Regions from separate parts of the Candidatus Avoscillospira sp. LCP25S3_F1 genome, predicted to be linked through region 1. Evidence: riboswitches for the same ligand, from Rfam matches in the RefSeq annotation. Region 1 holds a riboswitch; each other region holds the start of a gene.
What was found. Region 1 has a riboswitch for cobalamin ahead of hemA (glutamyl-tRNA reductase). Riboswitches for the same ligand answer to the same signal wherever they lie in the genome.
Positions count from the first base shown of each region.

Region 2: another riboswitch for cobalamin. It lies ahead of ACTQ33_RS00030 (cysteine-rich small domain-containing protein); the one in region 1 lies ahead of hemA (glutamyl-tRNA reductase).
Region 3: another riboswitch for cobalamin. It lies ahead of ACTQ33_RS12765 (class I SAM-dependent methyltransferase); the one in region 1 lies ahead of hemA (glutamyl-tRNA reductase).

Region 1 covers NZ_JBQKJT010000012.1:82,990-95,403, reverse strand. Annotated here, with positions in the region: gene hemA (glutamyl-tRNA reductase) at 1-1,157, opposite strand, end outside; adenosylcobalamin (AdoCbl) riboswitch at 1,289-1,432, opposite strand; gene speD (adenosylmethionine decarboxylase) at 1,995-2,753, shown strand; gene ACTQ33_RS11970 (hypothetical protein) at 2,812-2,964, shown strand; gene ACTQ33_RS11965 (aminotransferase class I/II-fold pyridoxal phosphate-dependent enzyme) at 3,005-4,465, shown strand; gene speE (polyamine aminopropyltransferase) at 4,466-5,326, shown strand; gene speB (agmatinase) at 5,307-6,167, shown strand; gene ACTQ33_RS11950 (saccharopine dehydrogenase C-terminal domain-containing protein) at 6,327-7,586, shown strand; gene nspC (carboxynorspermidine decarboxylase) at 7,590-8,714, shown strand; gene ACTQ33_RS11940 (zinc metallopeptidase) at 9,148-9,849, shown strand; gene ACTQ33_RS11935 (hypothetical protein) at 9,883-10,995, shown strand; gene ACTQ33_RS11930 (DUF6985 domain-containing protein) at 11,112-11,552, opposite strand; gene ACTQ33_RS11925 (GIY-YIG nuclease family protein) at 11,729-11,989, opposite strand; gene ACTQ33_RS11920 (S-layer homology domain-containing protein) at 11,979-12,414, opposite strand, start outside.
Region 2 covers NZ_JBQKJT010000001.1:2,555-7,621, forward strand. Annotated here, with positions in the region: gene ACTQ33_RS00025 (homing endonuclease associated repeat-containing protein) at 1-431, opposite strand, end outside; gene ACTQ33_RS00030 (cysteine-rich small domain-containing protein) at 958-1,230, opposite strand; cobalamin riboswitch at 1,338-1,569, opposite strand; gene ACTQ33_RS00035 (ABC transporter ATP-binding protein) at 1,606-2,373, opposite strand; gene ACTQ33_RS00040 (FecCD family ABC transporter permease) at 2,386-3,402, opposite strand; gene ACTQ33_RS00045 (ABC transporter substrate-binding protein) at 3,399-4,388, opposite strand; gene ACTQ33_RS00050 (adenosylcobinamide amidohydrolase) at 4,479-5,067, shown strand, end outside.
Region 3 covers NZ_JBQKJT010000014.1:34,771-47,184, reverse strand. Annotated here, with positions in the region: gene ACTQ33_RS12805 (DUF4430 domain-containing protein) at 1-423, opposite strand, end outside; gene ACTQ33_RS12800 (S-layer homology domain-containing protein) at 437-1,966, opposite strand; partial or broken gene ACTQ33_RS12795 (ZIP family metal transporter) at 2,157-2,456, shown strand; gene ACTQ33_RS12790 (ABC transporter ATP-binding protein) at 2,584-3,258, opposite strand; gene ACTQ33_RS12785 (ABC transporter ATP-binding protein) at 3,251-4,177, opposite strand; gene ACTQ33_RS12780 (ABC transporter permease) at 4,174-4,998, opposite strand; gene ACTQ33_RS12775 (ABC transporter permease) at 4,995-5,936, opposite strand; gene ACTQ33_RS12770 (ABC transporter substrate-binding protein) at 5,945-7,564, opposite strand; gene ACTQ33_RS12765 (class I SAM-dependent methyltransferase) at 7,615-8,439, opposite strand; cobalamin riboswitch at 8,548-8,749, opposite strand; gene ACTQ33_RS12760 (alpha/beta hydrolase) at 8,911-9,798, shown strand; gene ACTQ33_RS12755 (hypothetical protein) at 9,795-10,028, shown strand; gene ACTQ33_RS12750 (hypothetical protein) at 10,226-10,420, shown strand; partial or broken gene ACTQ33_RS12745 (DNA cytosine methyltransferase) at 10,389-10,793, shown strand; gene ACTQ33_RS12740 (sigma-70 family RNA polymerase sigma factor) at 10,887-11,681, opposite strand; partial or broken gene ACTQ33_RS12735 (ParB/RepB/Spo0J family partition protein) at 11,662-12,009, shown strand; gene ACTQ33_RS12730 (hypothetical protein) at 12,103-12,414, shown strand, end outside.

The DNA of each region.
Region 1 (12,414 bases):
ACGGCGAACAGCAGACGGCGGAAGTGCTTTTTGGCCGCGTCTTCCAGCTGGACCCGCAGCGCCGAAGCGGCTTCGCTGTCCAGATGGGTCTGGCGGATGGCCGGTTCCACCCGGACGAGGAAATCCACGGCGCATTTTTCGGCCAGCTCGTTGGTCATGGGGATGCGGTCGCGACAGTCGTACCAGGTGACAAACTCCTGAATCTGCTGAGAAAGGACTGCCTGGGCCTCCTCCTCCATCCGGGTCCGCTCCTCGGACTGGGGGGCGTGGAACGAATCAATATCAAAGAGCCGGACGCCGGGCAGCTCCGCAATGCGGGGGTCGATGTCTCTCGGCACGGCCAAATCCAGAAAGATCAGACCCGGTTTCCAGACGGCGGCGGAGACGTCCTCATATTTCATCGTGGTGTTGGGGCTGGTGGTGGCGCTGACCACCATATCGCAGTCCGGCAGCAGTTCCATGCGGCGGCCGTAGTCGATGCGCTCGCAGCCCACGGGAATCTCCACCACGCCGCTGCGGTACTGGCGGACGGTAACCGTGACAATGGCCCCGGCCTGGCGCAAGGCCTGGGCGGCCAGCTTGCCCATTTTGCCGTTGCCGATGACGAGACAGCGGCGGCCGGTGAAGTCGTAGCCCTCGCCCCGGAGCTTTTCCAGACAGTAGCCCACGGCGCCGGTGTCGGCGGTGGCCGTCTGCATGCCGGTCTTGACCTTTTTGGCGGCGGTGATGGCCATGCGGAACAGCACCTCCAGCACCGTGTCCGTGTGGAGGGCCGTCCGGGCCTTGTCCAATGCCTCTTTCACCTGGGTGAGAATCTGGTCCTCTCCGAAAATCTGGGAGCGCAGGCCGCTGGTCATGCCGAAGAGGTAGGCCACGGCCTCCTCGCCCCGGCGGCGGCGGAACCGGTCCCGGTATTGCTCGGTCCCCGCCCCGGCAATCTGACAGATGCAGTCGCACAGCGGCGGCTCCACATCAGGGCGGCAGTGGACCCACAGTTCGGTCCGGTTGCAGGTGGACAGCAGAATGACGCCCAGGACCCCCGGCAGGGCGGCAGCCTGTTCCATCAGGGCCGCCTGGACCTTGGAGGTGAATGAGAATTTCTCGCGGATCTCCACGGGGGCCGTCGTATGGTCAATGCCGATCATTTGGATATTCATTGGTCAGTTTCCCCATTTTTCTCTGATAATTCCTGATTTTCTACGGCAGCGCCGCATAATTTGGCAAGGGCACACCGGCGCGGTGCTGCCCAATCAAAAACCGCACGCCCGGGGGCGTGCGGTCTGACCGGCAGCCTCCGGCTGCCGTGACTCGCGGCGCGGAAGGAAAGACAGTCCACCGGCGGTCTGGCTCCGACGGGAAACCCGTCGTCACAGTAGCGGCACTGCACGGGAGTTGCACCCGTTTCCCCATGGACTGTGTTATGTGTTATATACTCGCTTATTCTTTAGAATACTATGTTCCGCCGCCGCCGTCAAGTACACCGGGACAAAAATCCCGTCGCCTGACGCTTCGACAAAAAATCCCTGTTGGGCGGTGGAAATCCCTTGACAACCGGGGTCAATGCCGGTATAGTAAGCGTGTATGTGATATGAGTGTCGAACAGAGTATCCATGCAAATATTTCTTCGACCACCCGCTTCGCGGGGAAAGGCCATACGGACAGCCGGGTCAACTGCCGATGGGCGGCGTCGCCGCCATTATTGATTGTGTTAAAAGCACAATTTTATAAGTTGGTTTCTTAAAACCAGCGGGAGCATCCTGCATCAACTTGTAAAACGGTCAATAAGAGTAGTAAAAGTAAGTATTTGCTATATAGACTCTGTCAAACGCTGTACGGGCTGCCGGCCCGCCTCTCTCCGCCGAAACGGGGGGAGTTTCCCCATGTCACAGCGAATTTGCGTGTTTTACAGACAGTATGCAGCGGCATACTGTCTGTTTTTTATTATTTTGAGAGAATCGACCGTCCTCCCTGGAAGGACGGCAGGGGGTACACCTATGGGCGAGAAACTGAGACTGTACGGCTTCAACAATCTGACGAAGGCTTTGAGCTTCAACATTTACGACGTCTGTTACGCCAAAACGCCGCGGGAACAGCGGGATTACATTGCCTACATCGACGAGCAGTACAATTCGGAACGGCTCACCGGCATCCTCACCAATCTCACCGACATGATCGGCGCGAAGATTCTCAACATCGCCAAGCAGGATTATGAGCCCCAGGGCGCGTCGGTGACCATTCTCATTGCCGAAAGCTCCATGATCCCCGCCGGGGAAACCCAGCTGGCCCATCTGGACAAGAGCCATGTGACGGTCCACACCTATCCGGAATACCATCCGGAAACGAGCCTGGCCACCTTCCGCGTCGATATCGACGTGGCCACCTGCGGCGAGATCACGCCCCTTTCAACGCTGGACTATCTGATCGGCTCCTTTGATTCCGACATCATCACCATGGACTACCGTGTCCGGGGCTTTACCCGGGACGTTGGCGGCCGGAAACTGTTTATGGACCACCGGGTGGCCTCCATTCAGGACTACATCAGCGAGGACATTCTCCACGCCTACGACGCCGTGGACATGAATGTTTACGCCGCCAACCTGTTCCACACCCGTATGATGCGCAAGGATATCGATTTGCAGAATTATCTGTTTAAGACCGACGTCTACGAGCTGCCACCGAAAATCCGGCTGGAAATCACCAACAACATCTCCCGGGAGATGATTGAGATTTTCAGCGGGCAGAATATTTATTGATGCCCCGTCCCCATGAGATCGGTTCGCCATCCCCCCCCCCGCAGGGGGCGTCGAACCGATGGCGGCTGTGTACAGCCGCCGGGGATTCCGCCATCTGCGGATGGCGGTTTGGGACGCCGGGGTGTTTCGCGCCGTGCGCGGCGCGGGTATTTCGCTGGCTGCGGCCAGCGACCGGGGGCGCTGCCCCCTGGACCCCTGCGATTTTTTGTAAAAAATCGAGTAAAACTTTCGATTTAAGGGGGAGTGCTTCCTTGAAAATCCTGGATCAGACCCGGGCGCCCATCTACGAGGCGTTGGAAAACTTCCGCAAAATGCGGGTGGTACCCTTCGACGTGCCGGGCCACAAACGGGGCCGCGGCAACCCGGAGCTGACGCGGCTGCTGGGCGAGACCTGCGTCAGCATGGACGTCAACTCTATGAAACCCCTGGACAACCTGTGCCATCCCGTCTCCGTCATCAAGGAGGCCGAGGAGCTGGCCGCCGACGCCTTCGGCGCGGCCTACGCCTATTTAATGGTAGGCGGCACCACCTCCGCCGTCCAGAGCATGGTACTGTCCACCGTCAAGCGGGGCGATAAGATCATCCTGCCCCGCAACGTCCACCGCAGCGTCATGGGAGCCTTGGTTCTCTGCGGCGCCATTCCCGTTTACGTCAATCCCCAATGTGACAGCCGCCTGGGCATCCCCTTAGGGATGCGGGTCTGCGAGGTGGCCGACGCCATCCGCCGCAACCCCGACGCCAAGGCCGTGCTGGTCAACAATCCCACCTATTACGGCATTTGTTCCGATCTCCGGGCCATCGTCAAGCTGGCCCACGACGCCGGGATGCTGTGTCTGGCCGACGAGGCCCACGGTACCCACTTCTATTTCAGTGACAAGCTGCCCGTCTCCGCCATGGCGGCCGGGGCCGACATGGCCGCCGTGTCCATGCACAAGTCCGGCGGCAGCCTGACCCAGTCGAGCCTGCTCTTGATGGGTCCCAACGTCCACGCCGGGTACGTCCGGCAGATCATCAATCTGACCCAGACCACCTCCGGCTCCTATCTCCTGTTGAGCAGTCTCGACATCGCCCGCCGCAACCTGGCCCTGCGGGGCAAGCAGGAGTTTGAACGGGTCATCGAACTGGCCAACTACGCCCGCTCCGAGATCAACGACATCGGCGGCTATTACGCCTATTCCAGCGAACTCATCAACGGCGAAAGCATTTTCGATTTCGACGTCACAAAGCTGTCGGTGAACACCTTGGAAGTGGGTCTGGCCGGTATCGAGGTCTACGACCTGCTGCGGGATGAATACGACATTCAGATTGAATTCGGCGACCTGGGCAACATTCTGGCCTATCTTTCCATTGGCGACCGGCCCCGCGAGGTGGAACGGCTGGTCAGCGCCATGAGCGAGGTGCGCCGCCGCTTCGGCAAGAGCCGTGCCGGTTTGATGGAGCAGGAATACATCGAACCGGAGGTGGCGGTTTCGCCCCAGGTGGCATTCTACGCCGAGAAAGAATCGCTGCCCATTGAAGATACGGCGGGCCGGGTTTGCAGCGAGTTTGTCATGTGCTATCCCCCCGGCATCCCCATTCTGGCCCCCGGCGAGCGGATTACAAAGCCCATTCTCGACTACATCGCCTACGCCAAGGCCAAGGGCTGCTCCATGACCGGCCCCGAGGATGCCGACATTCTCCGCCTGAACGTACTGACCAGGGAGGAAGCATAAATGGAATTTTGGTTTTCCGAGAAACATTCCAACGACGCCAAGTTCTCCATCCGCGTCAACCGCCAGCTCTACAGCGGCCAGAGCGACTTCCAGCGCATCGACGTGTTTGAGTCCCAGGAATTCGGCCGCTTTCTGACGCTGGACGGCTATATGATGCTGACGGAACGGGACGAATTCATCTACCATGAGATGATTACCCATGTGCCCATGGCCGTCCATCCCCATGTCCGGGATGTGCTGGTTATCGGCGCCGGCGACGGCGGCGTGATCCGGGAGCTGTGCCGCTACGACGACATCGACCACATCGACATGGTGGAAATCGACGAGGAAGTGGTCCGCGTCTGCCGGGAATTTCTGCCCAAGACCGCCTGTTCTCTCGACGATCCCCGGGTCACCATCCACTACGCCGACGGCCTCAAGTTCATCCGCTCCAAGGAGAACTGCTACGATTTGATTATTGTCGATTCCACCGACCCCTTTGGCCCCGGCGAGGGTCTGTTCACCCGGGAGTTCTACGGCAACTGCTATAAGGCATTGCGCGACGACGGCATTATGGTCAATCAGCACGAAAGCCCCTTCTATGACGAGGACGCCGTGGCCTGTCAGCGGGCCCACAAGCGGATTGTGGAGTCCTTCCCCATCAGCCGGGTCTATCAGGCCCATATCCCCACGTACCCCTCGGGCCACTGGCTGTTCGGGTTTGCGTCCAAGAAATATCATCCCCTCAAGGATTTGGACGCCGACCGCTGGAATCAGCGGGGGCTCCATTGCTGGTACTACACCACCATGCTCCACCGGGGAGCGTTCTATATTCCCGCCTATGTAGAGGAGTTATTGAAGCATGTTGAAGCCGCAGATTGATACCTATATGGCCTGTGACTGCCCGGCAGACGCGGCCCGCACCGTGTTATTCGGCGCGCCCTTTGATTCCACCACCTCCAACCGTCCCGGCACCCGCTTCGGCCCCAACGCCCTGCGGCGGGAGTCCTACGGCCTGGAGACGTACAGCCCCTATCAGGACCGGGACCTGCTGGACGCCCACATCCTGGACCTGGGCGACCTGGAGCTGTCCATGGGCAGTTCCCAGCTGGCCCTGGACGATATCGAAGCCCAGGCAGCGGCCATTCTGGCCGAGGGCAAGCGGCCCTTCCTGATCGGCGGCGAGCACCTGGTGACGCTGGGCGCGTTCCGAGCCGTCCATGCCAACTATCCCGACGTGACCATTGTCCACTTCGACGCCCATGCCGACCTGCGGCAGGAATATCTGGGCGTGGAGCTGTCCCACGCCTGTGTCCTGCGCCGCTGCTGGGACCTGGTCGGCGACGGCAGAATTTTTCAGTTCGGCATCCGCTCCGGCGACCGGTCCGAATGGGTGTGGGGCAAGGATCATGTAATAACCCATCCCTTTGACTTTGACGGCCTGGAACCGCTGGTGGAGCAGTTGGGGGACAAGCCTGTGTACTTCACCGTGGACCTGGACGTGCTGGACCCATCGGTGTTCCCCGGCACCGGCACCCCGGAGCCCGGCGGCGTCCCCTTCGACGCCCTGCGGAAAGCCGTCACCCTGGTCTGCAACCGCTGTAACCTCGTGGGCTGCGACGTCAACGAATTAAGCCCCCACTATGACCCCACCGGCGCTTCCAACGCCGTGGCGGCGAAAATCGTCCGGGAGATGCTCCTGGCCATGAACGACAACTTCTAACCGTCTTTTCCGGGGGGCTCTGTCCCCGTACCCTAAATATATAAAAGTTTTTAGTCAATTTTTTTACAAAAAAATTGTGGGGTCCAGGGGCAACGCCCCGGTCGCCCCGCGCACGGGGCGAAATCCCCAAAATCACATTGTTTGAAGGAGGAACTTTCCATGTCCAAGGTTCTCATCATTGGCTGCGGCGGCGTGGCCGGCGTGGTCATCCACAAGTGCTGCCAGAACAGCGACGTTTTCAGCGAAATCTGCATTGCCAGCCGCACCGTCAGCAAGTGCGACGCCATCAAGGCGGAACTGGAGGGCAAGACCAAGACGAAGATCACCACGGCCCAGGTGGACGCCGACAACGTCGATGAAGTGGTCGCGCTCATCAAAAAGGTCCAGCCCGATCTGGTCATGAACATCGCCCTGCCCTACCAGGATTTGACCATCATGGATGCCTGCCTCATTTGCGGCGTCAACTACCTGGATACGGCCAACTACGAGCCGGAGAACACCGACGATCCGGAGTGGCGGGCCATCTACGAGAAGCGCTGCAAGGAGGAGGGCTTTACGGCCTACTTTGATTACTCCTGGCAGTGGGCCTACAAGGAGAAATTTGAGAAAGCCGGTCTGACGGCGCTGCTGGGCACCGGCTTCGACCCCGGCGTGACCCAGGCCTACTGCGCCTACGCCCAGAAACACCTCTTCGACCAGATTGACACCATCGACATTCTGGACTGCAACGGCGGCGACCACGGCTACCCCTTCGCCACCAACTTCAACCCGGAGATCAACCTCCGCGAAGTCTCCGCCCCCGGCTCCTACTGGGAGGACGGCCACTGGGTGGAAATTCCCGCCATGTCCATCAAGCGGGAGTATGATTTTGACCAGGTGGGCCACAAGGATATGTACCTGCTGCACCACGAGGAGATCGAATCCCTGGCCAAGAACATTCCCGGCGTCAAGCGCATCCGCTTCTTTATGACCTTCGGCCAGTCCTATCTGACCCACATGCAGTGTCTGGAGAACGTGGGTATGCTGTCCACCACGCCCATCGAATTTGAGGGCCATCAGATCGTGCCCATCCAGTTCCTCAAGGCCCTGCTGCCCGACCCGGCCTCTCTCGGCCCCCGCACCGTGGGCAAGACCAACATCGGCTGCATCTTTACCGGCAAGAAGGACGGCAAGGACAAGACCGCCTATATTTACAACGTCTGCGACCACCAGGAGTGCTTCAAAGAGGTCGGCTCCCAGGCCATCAGCTACACCACCGGCGTACCGGCCATGGTGGGCGCCATGATGATGCTCACCGGCAAGTGGACCAAGCCCGGCGTCTACACCGTGGAGGAGTTCGACCCGGACCCCTACATGGACGCCCTGAACCAGTGGGGCCTGCCCTGGCAGATCAACGACAACCCGGTGCTGGTGGACTGATTCATGAGCGATACCATCCGCACCCCCTATTTCGTCGTGGACGAGGGGTTACTGCGCAAGAATCTGGAGCTTTTGAAACAGGTGCAGGAGGAAGCGGGCTGCCGCATCCTCCTGGCCCAGAAGGCCTTTTCCATGTTTTACGCCTATCCCCTGATCGCCCAGTATCTTTGCGGCACCACGGCCAGCGGTCTCTACGAGGCTCGGCTGGGCAAGGAGCAATTCGGCGGGGAAACCCATGTGTTTTCCCCGGCCTACCGGGCCGACGAGTTCGAGGCGCTGCTGCAATACGCCGACCACTTTGTGTTCAACAGCCCCAACCAATTGCGGAAGTTCGGTCCCTGTGCCAGAGAAGCGGGAAAAAGTATGGGATTACGGACCAATCCCCGCTGCTCCACCCAGGAGGGCCACGCCATCTACGACCCCTGCGCTCCCGGCTCCCGGCTGGGTACGACGCTGGAAAACTTCGATGCGAGCCTGCTGCCCCTGCTGGACGGCCTGCACTTCCACACCCTCTGTGAGCAGAATGCCGACGACCTGGAGACGACGCTGCAAGCCTTCGAGGACCAGTTCGGAAAATACCTGCCCGGGATGCAATGGCTGAATCTGGGCGGCGGCCACCACATCACCCGGTCCGACTACGACGTGGAACGGCTGGTGCGGCTGGTCCAGGGTCTGCGGGAGCGGTACAACGTGACCGTCTACCTGGAGCCGGGCGAAGCTGTTGTGCTGAACAGCGGCTTTCTCGTGACGGAAGTTCTGGAGGTCCTCCACAACGACATGGATATTGCCATTCTGGACACCTCCGCCGCCTGCCATATGCCCGACGTGCTGGAAATGCCCTACCGTCCGCCCCTCCTGGGCAGCGGTGCCGCCAACGAGAAAGCCCACACCTACCGGCTGGGCGGTCCCACCTGTCTGGCCGGCGACATCATCGGCGACTACTCCTTCGACACGCCGTTGACGGAGGGCACGCGGCTGACCTTCGGAGACATGGCCCTGTACACCATGGTCAAGACCAACACCTTCAACGGTATGCCCCTGCCCGCCATCGTCTGGCGGGATCTGGACGGCAAGGAAACGGTGGTCCGGCAGTTCGGCTATGAGGACTTCCGTACCCGCCTTTCCTGACAGTGGTATTATACCCTGTGGATAGAACCAGTTGTTTCCAATTTTCAACAGACCAACGGCGGCAAGCCCCTGTTATCAAGGGCTGCCGCCGTGTTGTTTAGAAGAGAAAATTTTACAATTGTCAACTTTTTTTGCACCAATCTGTGGATAACTGCCCTTCGGCGCTCTTTCTTTCTTTTTATTCTTTCTTTCTAGTTATAATTTATTTATTATTATTATTTTATTATTACTAGGGGGCAAAATTGGCCCTAATATAGGGGATGATTCGGCCCTTATGATGGGCCAAAATTGCCCATATGAGTTCTGTTTTCCACAATTTATACACAGCTCCCCAACAGGGTTATCCACAAAATCCGTTCTAAACAACGGAGGGTAGATTTATTCACAATCTTGGGGTACAATAGCTGTAAAACTGCAAGAAAGTGTGGTTGCCATGTTTTTTGATTATTACTATCTGGTTCTGGTGCTGCCCGCGGTGCTGTTTGCCATGTGGGCCAGCAGCCGCGTCAACGGAACCTTCCGCAAATATTCCCAGCAGCGCTCCCGCCGCCGTCTTACCGGCGCCGACGCCGCCCGCATGGTCCTGGACGCCAACGGTCTGCGCAACGTCCGCATTGAACGCATCGGCGGCAATCTGACGGACCACTACGACCCCCGGACCAACGTCATCCGCCTGTCGGATGCGGTCTACAGCGACACCTCCACCGCCGCCATCGGCGTAGCGGCCCACGAGGCGGGCCACGCCATCCAGTACGCCGTGGGCTATGCTCCCATCAAACTGCGGGCCGCCATTATCCCCATCACCAACATCGGCTCCAAACTGGCCCTGCCTTTGATTCTCATCGGTCTGCTGTTCATTTCCGGGGAACTGGGCGTCCAGCTGGCCTATGCGGGCATCGCCTGTTTTGCGTTGTCCACGGTGTTTCAGCTGGTGACGCTGCCCACGGAGTTCAACGCCAGCCGTCGGGCTTTAGACGCGCTGGAATCGGGCCATCTGCTGGACGACGACGAAATGGTGGGCGCGAGAAAAACCCTCTCCGCCGCCGCCATGACGTATGTGGCGGCCCTGGCCGTGTCCCTGGCCCAGCTGCTGCGTCTGCTGCTGATTGTGGGCGGACGCCGCCGCAATGATTAACGCTCCATCCATCGAACTCAGGAGGTGAAGACGGTGCGCAAACGACTGCTGCATCTGCTGCTGTGCGCGGCCCTGGTGCTGTCCCTGTTGGCGGTCCCCACCGCCGGGGCGTCCAATCTGGCCTTTGTGGCCGTCAACGACACCATTCCCCTGACCCTTTCCGGCGGGGAACTGCCCTTTTACGCCAACGGGACCTACTATGTACCCTACACGGTGTTTTCTTCCGTGGATATCTACCCGGTCTATTCAGCGACCGCCAATACGGTGACGCTGACGGACCGGACGGGCCGCCTGGTCTATGACCTGAGCGGCGGCGGCGTCACCGATGAAAACAACACCACCCAGCCCCTGGGAGCGGTGCTCCGGGGCGGCGTTATTTTCCTGCCTGCCGCCTATTCCGCCGCCCATTTCGGCGTCCAGTGCAGCGTTCTCACCAGTGCCGGCGGCTATACGGTGGTGCGCTTCACCACCGGCAGCCAGGTCTATGACGACAATCTGTTTATCACCAAGGCGGAAAATCTCATTGCCTACCGGGTGGAGCAGTATGAGTCCGCTCAAACGAAGCCGGAACAGCCCAGCCAGCCGGGGACTTCCACGCCCACCACACCCCAGCAGCCCACCCAGCCGGGGACGGCGCCGGAGCCGGAGCAGCCGGAGGAGGGCGAACCGGTGACGGTCCATCTGGCCATCACCGACGGGGCCACCATGGCCCAATCTCTGGCCCTGCTGCAAACCGAAACTCTGCCCGCTGTGTTTTTCTTCACGGAACAGGAGCTGTGGGAGCAGCCCGATCTGGTCCGGCAGCTCACCGTGTCGGGATATGCCGTCGGCCTGACGGTGGACAGCAGCGACAACCGCCCCATGGAAGACGCGCTGCGGGCGGCCAACGATGCTCTGGATGCGGTCCTGGGCCGTAAGACGCTGCTCTGTCTGCTGCCGGAGACGGCGGAGGCGGCAGCGTTGGAGAACCGGTACTGTGTCTACTACCAGCCGTCGGCACGGCTGACGGCCACCGCCGCGTCCAAATCCCATGGAGAATCGGTGCTGCTGATCTGTGACAGCACCCAACTGTCGGCGGGCCTGACGATTTTGCAGGAAGCCGAGGCCAAGTTTGCCCAACTGACGGAAACCACTGTGTTGTCGTAAGCGCTGGTGCAAATCCGTACCACGCAACGCGGCGGGGGCAACCGACCGGTCGCGTGATTTTCCGGACATAACCAAGGGCGGGACGCAAGTCCCGCCCTTGTGAATCCTATGGAACATCAGCCATTTTTCATATACGTCAGATAATCGGGGCCGACATAAACCACCCGGTTATTCTGGATGTAAAAGCCGATATTCTCGCCCCATTCCCCTTCGCCTTCCACGGCATAGGCGATTTCGTCGTCTTCGTTCTCCAGATCGACATACAGCGCCACAAACCAGCAATACTCCAGAATCGCCTGGGGGCTCTCCAGGGGCGGCAGTTCAAACGCCTCCTCCAGGCCGTCGCCTGCCTGGGCGCAGTCTGTGAGCTGTTTGCAAATTTCCTGAATCACAGCGTCCGGAAGGTGGTTGAACGCCTCCACACAGCGTTCGGCGCACTCCATCCAATCGGGGCTGTCTCCATTGGCGTAAACACAGAGTGTGTTGCCGTCCTCATTGCGGAAAAATTGACTGTCAAATTCTCCCTCACCAGTTTCCTGCTGTTTCCAACGGATCATCGCGGATTCCTCCTTGTACTAGTTTCATTGCGCCGCAGTCGGCTTTGACGCGCTTCTTTTGTGAAAAGTATAGCACAGAACCCCGGACAATTCCATATGTTTCCTACCGCATCCGTTACCGGCGGATAAACAGACCGGCCCGTCGTGCCATTGTAAACTGCACGGCGGGCCGGTATTTATTCCGTTGTTCCAGCCATCAGCCGGAGTTTCTGCTGGCGGGTCAGCTTTTTGATGGCCGCCTCCCGCCGCATGGCCTCCGAAGCGGTGTCGAAGGTCTCATAATAGCACAGCGCCACAGGCCGCCGGGTCCGGGTGTATTTGGCCCCTTTCCCGGCGTTGTGGGTTTCCACGCGGTGCTGTAAATCGTTGGTCCAGCCGGTGTACAGCGTCCCGTCGGCACACCGGAGGATATACGCGTAACAGCGATTATTTTTCACGGGCCACAATCAGGCGGACCTGGCCGCCGGCAGGATAGCCCAGCTCGTCATACCACGCTGTCAGCGTATACCGGTCCGTATCCTCCACGGAGGACGCGGGAACCGCGAAATATTCGCCGTCGGACACCACATAGACCTGCACACGGTCGCTGACCGTGTAGGTTCGGTTCCCCACCGTAGCCGTGGCCCCGGTCAGGCTGGTGAGCGTGGCGCTGCTGATGTTTTTCATCTGGTCCACGACGCCCTTGTTGTATTCGATCACGCCGCCGCCCACCTGGAGGTGGTACATCCAGTCCACAGAGGTATAGGTCTGGGACTGGCCGTTGCGCAGGTAGGAATACTGGCCCTGGTAGGAGGGAACCTTTTCATCCACGTCGTCAAATACCGCCGTGAAGAGGACATAATCCTCGGCGTCGCCGGTGGCG
Region 2 (5,067 bases), on a different contig from region 1:
TCCATCTGCCACGTTTGAAATGCTTCTGCGGCAGCAATTACATTTTCCCAAGAGCGGAATCGCTCACAAAGGACTTTGGCTTGCGGTACATCCCGCTTGCGCGGCGGATACCCGAGGCGGCATCTGCGTTGCGTAACATCCTCCAATGCATTACAAATATCCGGCCGTTCCAGCAGCATTTGCTCCCAATCTGGGATCGTTAGATCCGGTACTGGTAATCGCCGCATTCCAGCTGCCCGCAGCGCTGCCGGCCAAGTGCCAAACCGGGCTTTCAGATAGATCCGATACAGAAAAAAAATCTCTCCCTGCGTTGGTGCACGCCCAATACGAATGGCCGCTTCTCGCAGAACATCCAACAGCTCTTGATCAGAATAGCTGGCATAGATGGCTTTACCAATGCCGCTGGACAAGGTAAAGGATTGATAAAGCATGCGCAATTCCTTTTCCTGGTTCTCCCCATCTGTTCGTTTTGTTTGGGCTTGCTGTGCTAAATTTTGTATGGTATCTCGATATCGCTCCAGCTCTTGCGGTGTCAATTTTGCTGGACGAGCCTGCCTTCGCTTGCTAACGGTCTACACCCCCTTTCGACTTTGGGACCTGCTGCCAATCCGAAAAATAAAAAATCCGGCAGACAATGGCGTCTGCCGGAAAAGCAGATATCCATTGCCGATCCCTGCAAATAGAAGCTTTGAACACATGAAATGCACAAAACCTCCAGCCATCCCCAAACATGGGCATGGCTGCAAAAATCGGCAATGGATACCACCTTGATCAATTACCATGGAGCAGGCTGACAATCCTGGCTTATGGCCGGAGCCAAATACAGTAGAGGTAAGACTGCGCCGGATTCACACCGGCTTGTCAGTTGGCATATGTCAAGCATATGACCTGCTCACAGCCCGTATTGTAACCGATTTTTGCAGACGTGTCAAGAACATATCCAGGCACTTTCATACGCTATGGCTGTTCTGATTCTTTCATCATTTTTTCCAGCTCAGGATACTTGCCTATGATGTCGTCATATCGGTCTTTTTGATGGGGGATCGTACATGCGCTGCAGTCCTTACGGCCATTATATAAATACTGATAATTTCCTCCGCAGGCCTTGCCCAAAGCATACAGTGGACAAAAGCAAAACAGACAATTAAACGATTCAGGGTCCTGTGTTGGGTGGCATGGAAAATATTCACATTGCTTGTGTGAAAAAAATTTGTATTGGTTTCCTTCCATGAGCATTCATCTCCTATCCAATCAGTTCAAAAAACGGCTGCGGCAATCCATGGGATCGCCGCAGCCGTTTTTCTGCGTACCAAAAGGAATCCACTGCCCCTGCGGACAACAGATCCTGTCTCTTTGTAGGTCTTCTGACTTACGCTTATGGAGGTGTCCTCCTGCGTCCATATCCTGCCTTCTCAGGTTGCCCCAATGACTGGCTTTCACCAACGGATAGGACCTCAGCGCTTACAGCGGCGGTTACCGTCCGGGATTCACACCCGGTTCCCTTGTCCAGTTTCCGCGCCGCGCATCTTGATCGATAGGCCACGAAAACCACAAAGCTCTCTATATTAAATTCTATGCGTATCGTAGCACCGGGAAAGGCAAACGTCAAGAGACTTGTTCCCAACGCCGGAGAGAGTCCATCATATAGGAGGCTACGTCCATATCATAGACCCCACGGAGAAAGTCTCTCGTTAATACCTCGTTGGCCGATCCCATCCCGGCCACAGCGCCGTTTTTCAGAAACAGCAGCTGATCGGCTAGCATCAGAGAGAGGTTGATATCGTGGAGCACGCCGATGACGGTCCTCCCCTTCTCCTGGGACCAGTTTTTCAGATAGGCCACCAGCTCTGTCTGGTGCTTCAGATCCAGGTGGTTCGTCGGCTCGTCCAGCAGGATGATCTCCGGCTCCTGGGCCAATGTCCGGGCCAGAAACACCCGCTGAAGCTGGCCGCCCGACAGCTCAGAAATCTGCCGCTCCCGCAGGGGCTCCAAGCCGGTAGCACAAAGGTACTGCTCTACACACCGCTTGTCCTCCCTAGAGGGCGACGCAAAGAACCCGCGGCGTAGCTTCTGATACCGGCCCATCATCACCGTTTCATACACGGTAAAGGAAAAATAAACGGTGCTCATCTGGCTCATCATGGCCATATGGGAGGCGATCTCCGGCCGGCGCATGGCGGCAATGGACTTGCCATCCAGCGTCAGCTCGCCCCGGCTGTCCAGGAGACCGGCAACGGTGCGCAGCAATGTGCTTTTGCCGCAGCCGTTGGGCCCCAGAATGCACAGATTCTGCCCCAACGGGAGGTCAAAGGTAATATCGTGCAGGACGTCTCCAGTTCCATATCCCGCACAAACATTTTTCAGATGCAGCATGGATCAATCACCTCATTTCAGCTTTCTGCCGCGGAAGAACACCAGGGCAAAGAACGGCGCGCCCACCAGTGCCGTCACGGCTCCCACGGGAATGATGGTTGGAGCCAGCACCGTGCGGGAGACCAGCTCTGCCAACATGAGAAATGCACCACCAAACAGTGCCGACAAGGGCAGCACCAGCCGGTGGGCCGATCCAAATATCCGGCGCACCATATGGGGCGCAATCAGATCCACAAAGCCGATGACGCCCACCAGGGAAACGGCTGTACCGGTCAGCAGTGCGGCAACTCCGATCAGGATCAATTTCACCCGCTTGAGGTCCACACCAATGGACATGGCTTGTTCCTCACCAAAGCTCATGATGTCCATTTCCGGGGTAAACCGCTGCAGTACCAGCATGGAGATTACAAGAATCGGGAACATCACCGCCACATGGGACCAGTCCCGGCCGGAAAAGCCGCCCATCTGCCAGAAGACCATCTGCTGCAGGTGCTCCCGGGACAAGGCGGTGAGCAGCGTCAAAATGGCGTTGACGAACAACGAGAACACCATACCCACCAGTATGACCGTCTGGTTCTCCATCTTGCCATCCAGCCGGGATGCAAAGGCCAGGGCCAGAAACACCGTGGCCAGGCCGCCGATAAATCCGGCTGCCGGCAGCGTAAAGAGTCCCAGAAGCGGGATCGTAAATCCTGTGACCATGACCAGCGCCGCGCAGAGACTGGCGCCGGAGGAAACACCCAGCGTATAGGAGGAGGCCAGAGGATTCTTCAGGATGGACTGCATGACCGTGCCGCTGGCAGACAGGGTCGCGCCGGTCAGGAAAGCCAGCACCGCTCGGGGAAATCGCATTCCCCAGACGATGGAGCTCAGGTTGGGATCGATGGTTCCGGGTTCTCCAGACAGCTTGGCGATCAAAATGGCCACCACCTGTCCAGGCGTCAGGTTCACAGAGCCTATGGCGATGCTGCCGATGAGAATGAGCAGGGCCGCGGCGACCGCAAGGAGGATCTTACCTGTCCGCTTCATGCAGCGTCACCCGCGGCAAAGGGATCTTCGATGGCTGCGTAGGCGTCGGGATAGATCATCTTGGCCATCTGCTTCATGCCGTCGATCACATGGAGGTTGGGCAAGGACACCGCATTGGTGTTGACCAGATACACATCCTCATTGGCCACGGCGGTGACATTCTCCCAACCAGTCCGACCCAGGATCTCCCCTACCGGGTCCTCCACATAGTCCACCATGGTCAGGATCACATCAGGATTCAGCGCAATTACCGATTCCTCCGTTACGGAGACAAAGCCCTCCTGGTCAGCAAAGATGTTCTCCGCCCCGATAACTGTGAGCATCTCCTGCATAAAGGTACCACTACCGGCAGTATAGATATCAGGAGCACAGGCGATCTCCACTACTACACGCTTTTTGTTCCGAATACCTGCGCCAATCTCAGACAGCTGGTCCAGTTCCTTCTGGAACTGCGCGATTAGAGCCTCGCAGATTTCCTCAGCATCCACACAGTCCGCAATAAACCGGGTATCCTCCAGCATGGTATCGATACCGGAAGCAGACGGAATATCCGCCACGCAGACACCCACGTCCCGCAGGGGCTTGAAGGGGTCTGTGCCGGTGGAGGCGCTCATACCGGTGGTAAAGATCAGATCTGCATTCAAAACGGCCATCTGCTCCGTGTCTGGCTCCATCATATCGAAGGTCGGCAGATTCTCCAGGCCGAAATACATGGCAGAATAGGTGTCTACGGCAACGAGCTTGTCCTTCATCCCCAGGTCCAGCAGAGTCTGGGTGGCAGAGGGCGCCATGGAGATGATGCTGTCCACCTGATCCGGCAGCGTGATGGGATTGCCGCTGCGGTCGGTGTCTGGGCGGTCATTCGCAGTTTCCTGCGTCTGTTGGGACTGCGCATCCAGCTCCGTAGTTTCCGCGGGAGCGCATGCAGTCAGGGCGGTCAAAAGCAGCAGGATCATCACAAGGGCGAGTGCGGTTCGAAGTTTCATTGAAAACAATTCCTTTCTTCTTTTCCTGTGTGCAGTTATTTGGTATAATCCATACAGAACATCTCAGAGAATCCCGGAGGATAAAGATGTATGGAACGCAACTTTAAACTGTGCAACGGCGATCGCCTTACCTGTACGGAACAGGCCGCTGTTTTTCGCTTTTCCGGCCCCCGTATGGTGTTGTCCACTGGGGCCAACGGCGGCGGAATGCGAAGCGATCTGATCGCTGCATTCAATTACTGCGACTGCGGCACCGCGGGTGTATGCCAGCCCATGGAAGGCCATACACTGCGGGAGCACCAGCGTGCGGTGGCTCGACGGCTGGGGTTGGACCCGGACCATTCCACCGGTCTGGACACAGCGGCAAATCTTGACAACATGGTCGTCATCACCAAGCGGTGGGAGGATCTGCAAATCACCGCCGCAGTCTCCGGCGGCGCCGACGTCAACGCCCTCTGTGCGGGTGATCCTACATTTCTGACCGAGACTGACGGTGCGCCGTGTCCTGTGCCGCCCGGGACCATCAACATATTCCTGGTCACAGACCGTCCCCTCTCTCCCGGCGCCATGGCTGAACTGATCATGACTGCCACCGAAGCCAAGACCGCCGTGCTCCGGGACTTGATGCAGGGCAGCAGCGTTTCGCAGGAGCTTGCCACGGGGACCGGTACCGACGGCA
Region 3 (12,414 bases), on a different contig from region 1:
ATCCTTTCCCGTCTCTGGGTCAATGACCATCTCCGGCTGCTCTTCCACTTGGGCCGGTTTCGGTTGTTCCTGCTCCTGCTGTTGGGAAGTGGTCGGAGCCGCAGTCTGTTCTGGGGCTGTGGGCTGCTCAGGCGCCGTGACCGTCGGTTCTTCCTTCGGCTCCTCCGCTGATGCAGGAGCTTCCTGCTTTTCCGCTTCTATTGGTCCTTCCGGTACCGGTTCCGCCACTGTGGGCTTCTCCATCTGCACCGGCTTTACAATCTCCTGAACATCGTCTTTCGGTGCAGACTGGGCTGTCTCATTGGCAGCAACGGTCCAGCCCCGTGCGCCGGGCGCGTTGCCGCCGTACCAGAACGCGCCGACCAGCACCGCGACGATTAAAAGCGGTGCAAGGACTTTCCATTTATGCTGTTTCCACCACATTGCAGGATTCTCCTTACAGCAGCTTGGCGCTGCCCAGCATCCGATGCAGCATCTCGGCGATCTCACACCGCAGGATGGCACGGTTAGGCTCTACATTCAGATCACTCTGATCGAGGATATCTTCACCATAGCAGAAGGCAAGGCTCTCCTGGGCCCACTGAGCAACGGTCACATAGTCGGTAAACTGGGCCAGTGTATTGAGAATTTCGTAGTTTTCCAGTTCCGTATCCATGCCGCAAAGCTTGGCAGCACGGGCCACCATGACAGCTGCTTCCTGCCGGGTGATCGTACCGCTCGGATTGAAGCGTCCGCTGCCAACGCCGGTGATGATACCGTAGGAATAGGCAGTGCCCACATAACCGGCATACCATGCATCGGCGGCCACATCGGTAAAGGCATTGGTAGCCTTGGGCGTCAGCCCTAAGGACCGCACGATGATGGCGGCAAACTCCGCACGGGTCATGGTGGCATTGGGATCGAAGCGGTTTTCGCCCTTGCCGTTGATGATGCCCCGGGACGCCAGATCCTCAATGGCCTTCTGGTTGGTATGGCCGGTCACATCGGCAAAGGAGACGCTGCCGCTGACGGGCACCGGTTTGACATCGGCGTGCTTACCAGGTAGACCGATCGTTTCCACTGTTACACCAGTAACATGGATTGTCACATCATTCATCTCGTAAAGGGCGCTCTTTCCGGTAACAGCCCGCTGGGCCGCCACCAGGCCATAGAGACCTTGCTCGCTGGCCATCTGATTGTCTCCACCACCGGCAGAGGTATGCAGGAAGCTTCCATCTTGATTTTGATAACTGAGCAAATTATCCAGCAAAGTATGGCCATTTTTTACAAAACGAGCATCCTGCAAATCGATTCCCAGGGCGCACAAGCCAACGATCACTTGTACAACGCTCTCGGAACTGCTGGTATTGTGACTGGCGTAGCCGCCATCGCTCTCCTGCAGATTGCTTAAACACGTCAATGCCCGATCAATGGCCTGCCGTACATTGGCCTGATCCTGATAACCAGCCAGAGCCTGCAGCGCCATGCCGGTGATATCCGGATCGCTTTGACCATCTCCGCCTTTGTCCGTTAGATTCCAACCGCCGTCCTCCAGCTGCCGCGAAAGAATTTCATCCACATACATCTGTCGTGTGGCCTGGGTGGCAGCTTTGTCATTTTGAGGCATGGCATAGTTGCCGGAATCCAAAGCAATCAGCGCCCATATGGGACCGTTGATGCCTTGCCAGATGGTCTTATCAAAGTCTCCCAAAGGCGTGAGCAGATTATAACCTGCCACATCAGCAGGGTTGGCGCCAATGGCGGTGAGGGCCACGATCACACGGGAATACTCTGTATATTTTTTATCGTGGAGATTGCCTTTGTGGTCCTCCACATAGTCCTCTACTGTATTATAATACTGGTCCCAGTAAGATTGCGGCACATCGCAGCCACTGCGTGCCAGACCGATCACGGCCCACTCCCCGCCCACGGAGCCCACTTGGGGCTCCTGGACGGTGCGCAGCATGTAGGCTGTGCTGGTTTCCATGGCAGTCTGCAATTCTGGTTTTGCCGCAGCAGATGGCAGGGCCAACCCTAACAGCAAAGTCAGCGACAACGCTGCTCCCAAAATCCGTTTCAATTGTCGTTTCATACGCATCGCTCCTTTATCTTGCTCCACTCATGATCAAGTCAACAGCGGCATCATTCGCATCAGCATCGCAGCTACCTCCGCACGGCTTGCCGTATCGGTTCCCATCTACCAAGCCACCGGTTCCCGCTCCAAAGCCTTTGCTTACTCTTTCCTGTCGGGTCTGGCCGAGCCGTTGGGCGCTCTGCTGGGTTGGCTGGTACTGCGTCCCATCATGAGCGATACAGTCTTTGGACTGCTGTTTGCCGGTGTGGCCGGCATTATGGTGTTTATTTCTTTTGATGAGTTGCTGCCCGCCGCCCGGGAATACGGCGAACATCATCTGTCCATTTACGGCCTGATCTCCGGTATGGTGGTCATGGCTATCAGTTTGCTCCTGTTCTTATAAGCCATCTGACACTATATGCAAAATCCTGTGGAACAAGTGTACATCTTGTTCCACAGGATTTTTTTGCGTCTACAAACGACTTCAACTGAAAAAATAGCAAAAAACTATGCCATAGTATCATTTTGAATCAATGGGCAATCATGGGTTGTATACGATCGCAAAGGTACTCTGCCACCTCGCGGTCATGGGTGATAAACAAGTATGACAAACCGTGCCGTTCCCGTAGCTCTCGTAGGATCTGCAAAATCTGAGCTTGCACAGAGATGTCCAACATGGAGGTCGGTTCATCCAGAATCAGCACTTTCGGCTGCAGCAGCAGCGCGCGGCACAAGCTTAGCCTCTGGATCTCACCGCCGCTAACTTGGTGCGGGTAACGGCTCAGCAGTTCCTCTGTCAGCTTGACCTGCTCCAGCAGCCCTGACAGAAGCTCCCGCTCCTTTGGTAGTCCGAAGATATCCAACGGTTCCAATAGACTCTGTATCAGCGTACGGCGAGGATCAAAAAACGCTTCCGGCCGCTGTGCAATCAACTGCACCGACTTACGAAACGGGCGCAGCGCTTTGCCATGCCAATGTGTGATCTCCTCACCGCAGTAGAATATGCTGCCTTGATCTGGTGCAATCAACCGCAGCAAAATACGGCCCAGCGTACTCTTACCGCAGCCAGAAGGCCCCATGAGCCCCAGCGTTTCACCACGGTGCAGTTGGATCGATACTCCGTCCAGTGCCCGATGGGGCCGACTGCCGAAACCGCCCCGGAAGGTCTTTTCGATCTGGCGTCCCTCCAAAATAATCTCATTCATATCGAAAACACCTCACCATCTGCTCCGGCTGCGGGTGATATGCCGCCGGACGCTCTCGGTGACAACGTTCGGAGGCATGGGGGCACCGTGGAGCGAATGGGCAGCCAGGCAGTCGTTCTCCGGCTTTGGGCGCCACACCCTGCAAAGGCTGAAACCCATGTTCCGGCAGGGCGTGGAGAAAGGCTTGGGTATACGGGTGGAGAGGCCTGTTCCATACGTCCGGCCCCAATTCCAAAATTTGGCCGGCATACATCACCGCCACCTGGTTACAAAGCCCTTGCGCCAAAGGAACATCATGGGTGATTACCAACATACTTTCCACTCCACGTTTTTTTAATGACAACAGCGTTTCCTGTACCTGTCCCCGCAGGTCCCGATCCAAACCTTTGGTCGGCTCATCCGCCAGAATCCAACGGGGAGAACAGGCAGAGCCAATGGCACACAGTACCCGCTGCTGCATTCCGCCGGACAGCTCATGGGGATATGCCCGGAGAATCCGTTCTGGTGCGGAAAAACCGAATGCATTCAACAGTTGCTTCGCCTGTTCCAGAGCGGACCGGCGGGACAACTTTCGCGGCAGCAGCGCCTCCAGCAAATGCGCTGCAATAGTTCTGGCAGGATTCAGAGAATCGGCAGGATTTTGGGGGATCAGGCCGATTTCCGTACCCAAACGGCGTCGGGCGTCCCGGGCTGTCAAAGGCATGCCGTCAAGATATATGTTCCCGCCAACCTGGGCATATGGAGGCAGCAGCCCCAGCAGGGCCAGGCCCAACACGGATTTTCCGCAGCCGCTTTCCCCGATAATACCAGTAATGGTTCCGGCGGGAAAATCCGCTGTGACGCCATCCACCGCCCGAATATCGGTGTTGGGCAAGCGGAAGGTCACAGAAAGGTCATGAAATTGCAGTCCGTTCCTCACAGATCGCGTACCTCCTGGCTGCGCACGTCCAGTCGGTTCCGCAAGGCATCTCCCAGCAGATTGATGGACAGCAGCAGCAAAAAAATGCACATGCCCGGCGCAATAATCAAGTGCGGAGCGCTGCGGTAGTTCAGCCGGGCATCGGAGATCATCACGCTCCAATCCGGTGTAGGCGGACGAATACCCAGCCCCAGGTAACTGAGCGAAGCAATGGACAGGACACAGCGCCCAACCCGACTGGTAAATAGCACCACCATGTTGCTCATCATATTCGGAATCACATGCAGCCACAACAGACGGCAGTTTCCTGCTCCCAGCGTCCGCAGCCCTTCTATATAGGATTCTTCTCGGATACGGAGTGTCTCTGTACGGACAATGCGGGAAAATCCAGCCCAGCTGGTCAACACCAAAGCCAGCAATAGATTGGGGATACCAGGTCCCAAAATACCGGCAATTGCGATCATGAGACAAGTGCCGGGAAGCCCTTGAAAGATATTGGCAGCGGCAGTGGTAATCCAATCTATCGCACCGCCGAACCATCCGCCCAGCACACCCACCAACATCCCAAAGGCCATAGACAGGGCCGTGGCGGCCAGTGCCACCAAAATCGACGCCCGGCCGCCGTACAGTACCCGGCTGAACAGGTCCCGTCCCAGGGCGTCAGTACCCAACGGATGGGCTACAGAAGGCCCTTGCAGCCGCACCGCCATATCGGTGGCATTGGGATCGTAGGGAGCCAGAACAGGCGCCAGAAGATTGGAGAGCAGAAGGATAGCCAGCAGCGTGACCGCAAAGACCATTTGCGGATCGTGTTTCTTCATATACTTCTCCTTTCCAGCCGAACTTTTGGGTTTAATACCATGCTGGCTGTATCCACCAGCAAGGTGACGCCCACATAAATAGCGCCAGCCAGCAGCACATAGCCTTGCAGTGCTGGATAGTCGCGGTTGGAGATGGCCTCCAGCGCATAACTTCCAATACCGGGCAGCGCAAAGATGGACTCGACAATCACCGAACCGCCCAGCATCCCTCCTAAAGAGTTTCCAAGAAGCGCCACTGTAGGTACAATGGCGTTGGGCAAGGCATTGCAGATCACCAGCCGCCAAGGACGGATGCCACGGGCGGCGGCAGCCGTACAGTATTGCTTGCCGAATTCTGCCAGCAGAGCGGAGCGGGTCAGCCGGGCCGCCATAGCGGCACTGGCAGAAGACAGTACCACCGCCGGAAGCACCATATACCGCAATCCACCGTTGCCACTGGTGGGCAGCCATCCCAACGTCTCCGCAAAAAGAAGAATCAATCCTAGAGCCAGCCAGAACGCCGGCACAGACAGCTGTATATTGATCCATGTTTTGATGAGACGGTCTGGCCATCGTCCGCGATAAGCAGCTGAGAGGCAGCCCATGGCAATGCCTGTCACGCAGGCCACCACCATGGCGCAGGCCGCCAGTTTTAGGGTTACCGGCAATCGACGAGCCAGCTCTTCCCCCACTGCACGCTGGCTGTGGTAAGAGGTTCCCAGGTCTCCGGTGAGGACGCGCCCGACCCAACGCACATATTGGGCTGCATACGGTGCATCCAGGCCCATCTGCTGTTCCAACGTTTCAATCTGCTCCTGTGTGGGTTCATATCCCCCTTGACTGAGGGCAATCTCTGCGGGATTACCCGGAGAGATCACCCCCAGTACAAAGGCAATGAGGGAAATGCCCAGGAGTACTGGGATCAATGAGAGAACTTTCTGTATCAGATAACGGCTCATATCCGCTGTTACTGTGCCCAGGACACCATGGGCAACTCGATACCATACAATTTGGCATCGTAGCCGGTAAGTTTTGTACTGTAGGCCAGGAGTGTCTTGTCATTGAACAGCGGGATTACGGGGAATTCCTGGGTGGAGATCTCTTGAATGCGGTCATAGCAGGCCGTCCGCACCTCCATGTCCAGGGCAGCAGAAGCCTCTGCCATCAACTGATCCACTTCGTCGCTCTGGTAGCCCAGGGAATAGTTCTGATTATGATCACCGCTGGTGAGCATAAAACGGCGGAAAATCGTGGCAGGTTCGGAGTTGGACAGTCCCTGCTGCATCCGAGCAATGCCATATTCGCCCTGCTTCATCTCCTCTTTCATATTAGCCATTTCCATAGGCATCAGCTCACAGTCAATGCCGATTTCAGACAGCCAAGAAGCAATCAGTTCCGCCTCGCCTTTCTGTGCGGCCTCATTACCGTTATAGAGATAGGAAATGGTGACCCGCTCTCCGTCCAGCACAGCATTGGCCAGTTCTTTGGCTTTTTCCAGATTTTCCTCTACAGGGAATTCCTTGTAAAAGGGCGTGGCGTAGTTCAGAATATTAGTAGTCGGTGTGCCGAATCCGTAATACAGTTCATCGGTAATGACGCTGCGTTGGAGGGCCAAACTAACAGCCTGCCGCATCCGCACATCGTTGAAGGGAAACTTTGTGCCATTGACTGTCAAAAAACGGATCATAGTGGATTTGGTGGTGGTAAGGGCAAAATCATCGCTACCCTCCAGTTCCATGGCCAGGGCGGCGGGAATCGCATTGAGATCGATGACACCCAAAATCTCCCCGCTCTTCAATGCAGAGAAACGGGTATCTGCATCGGGAATAGCCTTGATCCGAATGGTTTTCGCTTTGGCGGCATCGCCCCAATAGTCGTCGAACCGCTCCAGCAATACATATTCATCCAGAACATTTTCGCGAATTCGGAACGGACCGGTACCGATACAGATGCCGTTGAAATTGCCCTCCTCATCGAAGCAGGCGGGGCTGTAGATGGCGCTGCCGAAGTTGACCATATTGTAAAGCTGTGTGGGAGACGGCTGCGTAAACGTCAGACGAACCGTGTACTCGTCCATCTTTTCATAAGTATCCAGATTGGGATAGTGGGCATCGATATCCAGCGGATAGAAAGAAGAGCTTTTGACGCCCATAGCCATTCGGTCAAAGTTGGCGATGACCGCATCAGCATTGAAGTCACTGCCGTCATGGAATTTGACGCCTTGGCGAAGATGGAAGGTCCACTGGGTTCCGTCTTCGCTCATCTCCCAGCTTTCCGCCAGGCAAGGAATGGGGGCGGCTGTTTCATCCTGGGTAATCAAAGGTTCCCAGACATAAAGGATCTTGCTGCAATAATAGCCGTCTTTTTCACCGGGCGCCAGATTGCGATATCCGGCCAGCACGATTTCCGCATTTGGGTCCACAGTATCCTGGGACTGCTCCTGTACCGTCTGCCCGGCTCCGGTGCTGCCTGACGTTTCTGTCCCATCGGTGGCAGAATCACCGCCGGAACAGCCCAAAAGCCCCAAGGAAAGAATCATCGTGAGAAAAAGTGCCATAATTCGTTTTTTCATATTTTTTACACCCATAGAAACTATTACCTCCTAAATTGCTCTTATCTGCCCGTTAAGGCAGCTGTTTACATACGTATGGGCTTCCACACCAAAAGTTGGGAGTCAAACGGATACTCACACACCCATTGCGTTCCCTCCCTGCGGTGAAACGGTGATAACAGATCCCACAGCCGCTCCCGAGGACAAGGTGCCATCAGGAATTGCTCCGCCCTCCGTAAGATCGCTTCCTTGTCGGCATAACGATATGTCCGATGATTCGGAATATTTATCATTTTGCAGGAAATCCCCAATGAAGTGAGCACCTCACCCAATTCCCGACATCCCTGGCGAGTGTAGCGGATCGGAAGGTCAGCTGCTTCCAGGACCGGCAGCCATGGAAATTCTGGTGGGCAGTTCATGCCGATTACACACAGATGACCGGCATGATCGTTCATCTTCTGCAAAAAATGCTCGGGCTCTTCCAAACGATATAGGCAATTGTAACCAAACACCAGGTCATGAACGGGAACTTCCGCATCTTCCCAGGTAGAACAGATCGGAACGATGGGATTCCAGGGTGCGGATCTGCTGCTGATATAGGCCAGATTATCGGGAGAAATATCCACACAGGTGACTTTTGGAAATGTACGGCACAGCGACAGTGTATAATTTCCCCAGCCCGGCCCGATCTCCAAGACAGAATGAATGGGCAACGGCTCTGTTAGAGCGCTCAGAGCCTCCCATACCGCTGTTGCATAAGCATCTGGCGGCGGTGGACCATCGGCCATGCGCTTGCGCCAAAACGCCTGCTCCTCTGCTGCGCTCTGCGCCCGCACCGGCAAATCTCCATTTGGAAAACGCAGGCCTCGACGCCATCTGTTGCCTGCATCTGTGTGCGTCACGTTGATCACTCCCTCCAAAATAAGACGCAAAAATCGGGCCATTACTGCATAAAAATACAGTAATGGCCCGATTTTGCCAATACAAATACAATGCTTCCTTCCAAATGCACGTGGAGTATGGAAACAATCCAGCAGGCAAGTCTTCTGACTTGTGGATCAACACCTTCGCAGCCTTCCCGGTCACAGGACCAGTGGCATCTTTGCGTCGGCTCCTCACTTACAGCGGCGGCTCCGTGTGGGATTTGCACCCAGCTTCCTTCTTCGGCTTCTCACTGTGTATTTTTCACATCTGAGAAACACCTGCGCCCGTAGTATAGCACAGTCCACAGCCATTTGCAAATCTTTTTATTGTGAAAATCTCTTACTGTTCCTCCATGGAATGCTGCTCAATAAAATGGATTTCCTATACCTTGACACCTTTTCTTAAATGTGGTACTCTTTGGTTAATTAAGACTAACCACCGCACAAGGAGGAGCAAACATGCAGGAATTTGACGCCTTTGACCGTCGGTTTCCCCTGCGGCAGATGACCATTGGCGGAATCTCCTTCCCCTATCGCCATCATGTCCATAGTCAAAATCGGGAAACTCTGCTGCTGCTGACCGGCGGCATCGGGCTGTCCGATCTGTTTTTTCACCATTTTGCAGCATTTGCAAAGGATTTTTCCGTACTCACCTGTGATTATCCCCTCCACTGCACTACCATGGCCCAGCTGACTGACACTTTAGCCCAGCTGCTGCGTACCCTGGGCATCCGGGCCTGGCTGGTGGGCCATTCCTTCGGCGGCGTGGTGGCCCAGCTGCTGGCCAGACGCCATCCGGATGTGGTAGCCGGTCTGGTTCTGTCCAATACCGCTTCCCTGGCAGCAGATATGACACCGAAAACCCGCGCCTCTCTGTTGGCTCTGTTGGAGAAGGAGGAACGCTATCACAGCCAGATGCAGGCCATGCCCTTCGCCCTGATCAAACCCATGCTGCGGCGGGCCATTCTGAAAAAGGCTGTCGGTCTAACACCTGCCCAGCAAAAGACTGTCAACGATCTGTGTCAGTTGATGACGCAAAAGTTGACCAAATCCTATGGACTGCATATGCTGGAACTACTCTGTGACTGCCGCAACCATCTGGAGTTGTCTCCCCGGGATTTTCTACCCTGGAAAGGTCGTGTGCTGCTTCTGCTGTCGGAGGATGACCATACGTTTACCGATGGTGTAAAGGCGTCTTTGATATCGCTGATGCCGGAACCCCAGGTGGTGACAGAGCTGCCCGGCGGTCATCTTGCTCTATTGCTACAGAGTGCATCCTATCTTTCCACCGTGACAGCCTTTATCCAGCTGGCAGCCGTGGGTGAATCGGAGGCAATGTGTGTATGAGCAGTTTTTTTGAACACACTCGCAAGCCCCGTGGTTTGGGGGGAAAGCTGATGGTAACTCTGATGAATGCCGGACATCGGCCATTGGCACGTTGGGGCTTATCCCATTTGCAGTTGGTGGACCACTCCACAGTGTTGGACAAAACCACGCCGAGATTGATACAATTCCATATCCTCAAAAATGCCGTAAATCCGCCGTTTCTGGGCGGTTTTTTATTTTCGGCACAGTGACGGCATAGGCAGAATGGCGGCTTTGTCGGGGTGGTTCACACTTTTTTACGGTACTCTGTAACGATAGAAAAGCTATCGTTACAGAGTAGGGCTATCGTTAAAATGTAGAAACTGTCCTCGTTGTGGTATAGAGGCTTGACTCTGGACTGAAAACAGTTTATAATTAGACTGAATTAAGGGCGAGGAGGAAAGCCGCAATGACAGATTCATGCATCTACCTGGACACTTATGTGTTGCAGCAGGATATGCGAGTAAGAATGCCGAAAGCAATCCTTTCTAATATGGGAGTCGAAAAGGGCAAGACCAGTTTTGATATTTATTTGAACGCACAGGAAAACGAATTGATTTTCCGGGTTCACCATGATAAAGAAGGAGAAAAAGCCGATGAGTGAGCCATTAAGAGCCATTTCGTTATTTTCTGGGGCTGGCGGCATGGATGTCGGTTTTGAGAACGCTGGAATAAAAGTCGTGTTTGCCAATGAGCTGGTTTCCGATGCTGCTGAAACCTACAAAGTCAATCACCCAGACTGCATCATGGTCAATGATGACATCAATAATGTAATTGACTCCCTCGACAAATACGAGGGGATTGATCTTGTATTTGGAGGACCACCCTGCCAGGGATTTTCTGTGGCAGGCAAAATGGACCCCGATGACGACAGGAGCAAACTGATTTTCACCTTCCTGGATGTCGTTGAAAGAGTCAAGCCAAGAGCTTTTGTGATGGAGAATGTAAAAGCCCTGGGCGAACTGAGTAAATGGAAAGATGTACGAGAACGCTATTTGAAGAAGGCTTCTGACCTTGGATACGATGCGCAATGCATCATAACTGGTGGACTTTTTACCTCTATTTACTTATCAGATGAAATCTTTGACTATTTTTCCTGCTTTACCGTGTCTAAGCTTCCTTATTGCTTTTGCTTCTATTTGGCGAATCCTTTCTCGTGTAACGCCAAATTTCCCTCCCAATTCCTCAAGTGTCCACTCTTTGCCATCCATGAAGCCAAATCGGTATTTTATTACTTCCGCTTCACGTTCTTTTAGAGTATCAATCATTTTTGCGACTTGCGCCTTTAGGTCTGCCTCACAAGCACATTCTAATGGATCTTGACTTCCTCCACAAATAGTCTCTGGTTCCACCAACACTTCTGCTAAACAAAAAACATCTTCGTCCGTTTCGTATGTTTCTAATGCGTCAAAATTCCTGATGTTTCTTTTGCATTTTATCACATCCACTGGCATATCTGCATCAAGCTCAAATTTTCCGTGCATTTGCAGCCTTGCAGCATTCAGATACTCTAACACCTGCTCCTTTGTGACGTCCATTTCATCTGCCGCATCTAAAAGGAATGTCTGTGATACTTTCTGCTCTGGAATTTCGCCACAGAACTTCATGCACTTATCTAAAACTGCGTAGATTTTATCTCTGTAGTGAACAGGAAAATAATACTCCATCCACGTAGGCACACAATCTCTCATAATATTTTGATAAATCCACGACGACGCATAAGATTGGAACGTTGAAAATCCATTTGGATCAAAGCGATCTACTGCAATTAGTAGTCCTGTGAATGCTGCTGATACTGCATCAGAGAAATCATATTTGTACTGTTTAGCAGTCGATAATGCTATTTTACTATCTATGGTAGACAACAAACAAATGGCATTGAATCCTGCATATGAGCTTTCCTTTTTATCATCCGAAGAACAGGTTCAGCTGTTGGATGCCATGGATCAAGAGCAGGCGACCCCTTCCCTGTCTCAAGCACAACGTCTGAAAAAATTCAGCCAGGAAGGGCGTTTGACCAGGGATATCATGGTAGGAATCCTTAGCGAGGATAAAAAGGGCGATTGCGGCAAAGTCGCATTTTCCTCATCTTCCTTGCAGCAATATTTCCCCAAAGAGTACACGCCCCAACGTATGCAGGAGACCATTTTACAGTTGCTAGAAAACTGGCGCAAAAACGGACACAAATTCTAGACTTGCAAAAATTCATCCAAACACTCAGGCCTGGCGCAGCTTCTGCGTCGGGCCTTTGTTATACCCATTTTACGATACAAAGGAGACGATTCTATGGAAAACACCGCTACGTTATCCACTCTTTCCCCCTTTGATGACGGCGTTACCGTCCGACATCAGCACATGGGGCTGCTGCTGGAAAACGGCAGTCCCAATCTGGCCATTGTGAAGGCGCTGGCCATCGTACACGCTGGTCTGTTCTTTGACCATCTCTGTGATTCCTGCGGTTCGGGCGAAAAGGCGTTGGAGATCTGTTCCCTCTTTCAGGAACGGCTGGACAACCGCGCCGGGGTGGTAACACCCAAGCGCCTGCTGTTGATGCTGTCCATGCAGTATGACATGATGCAGCGCCCCCTGCCGGAGGTC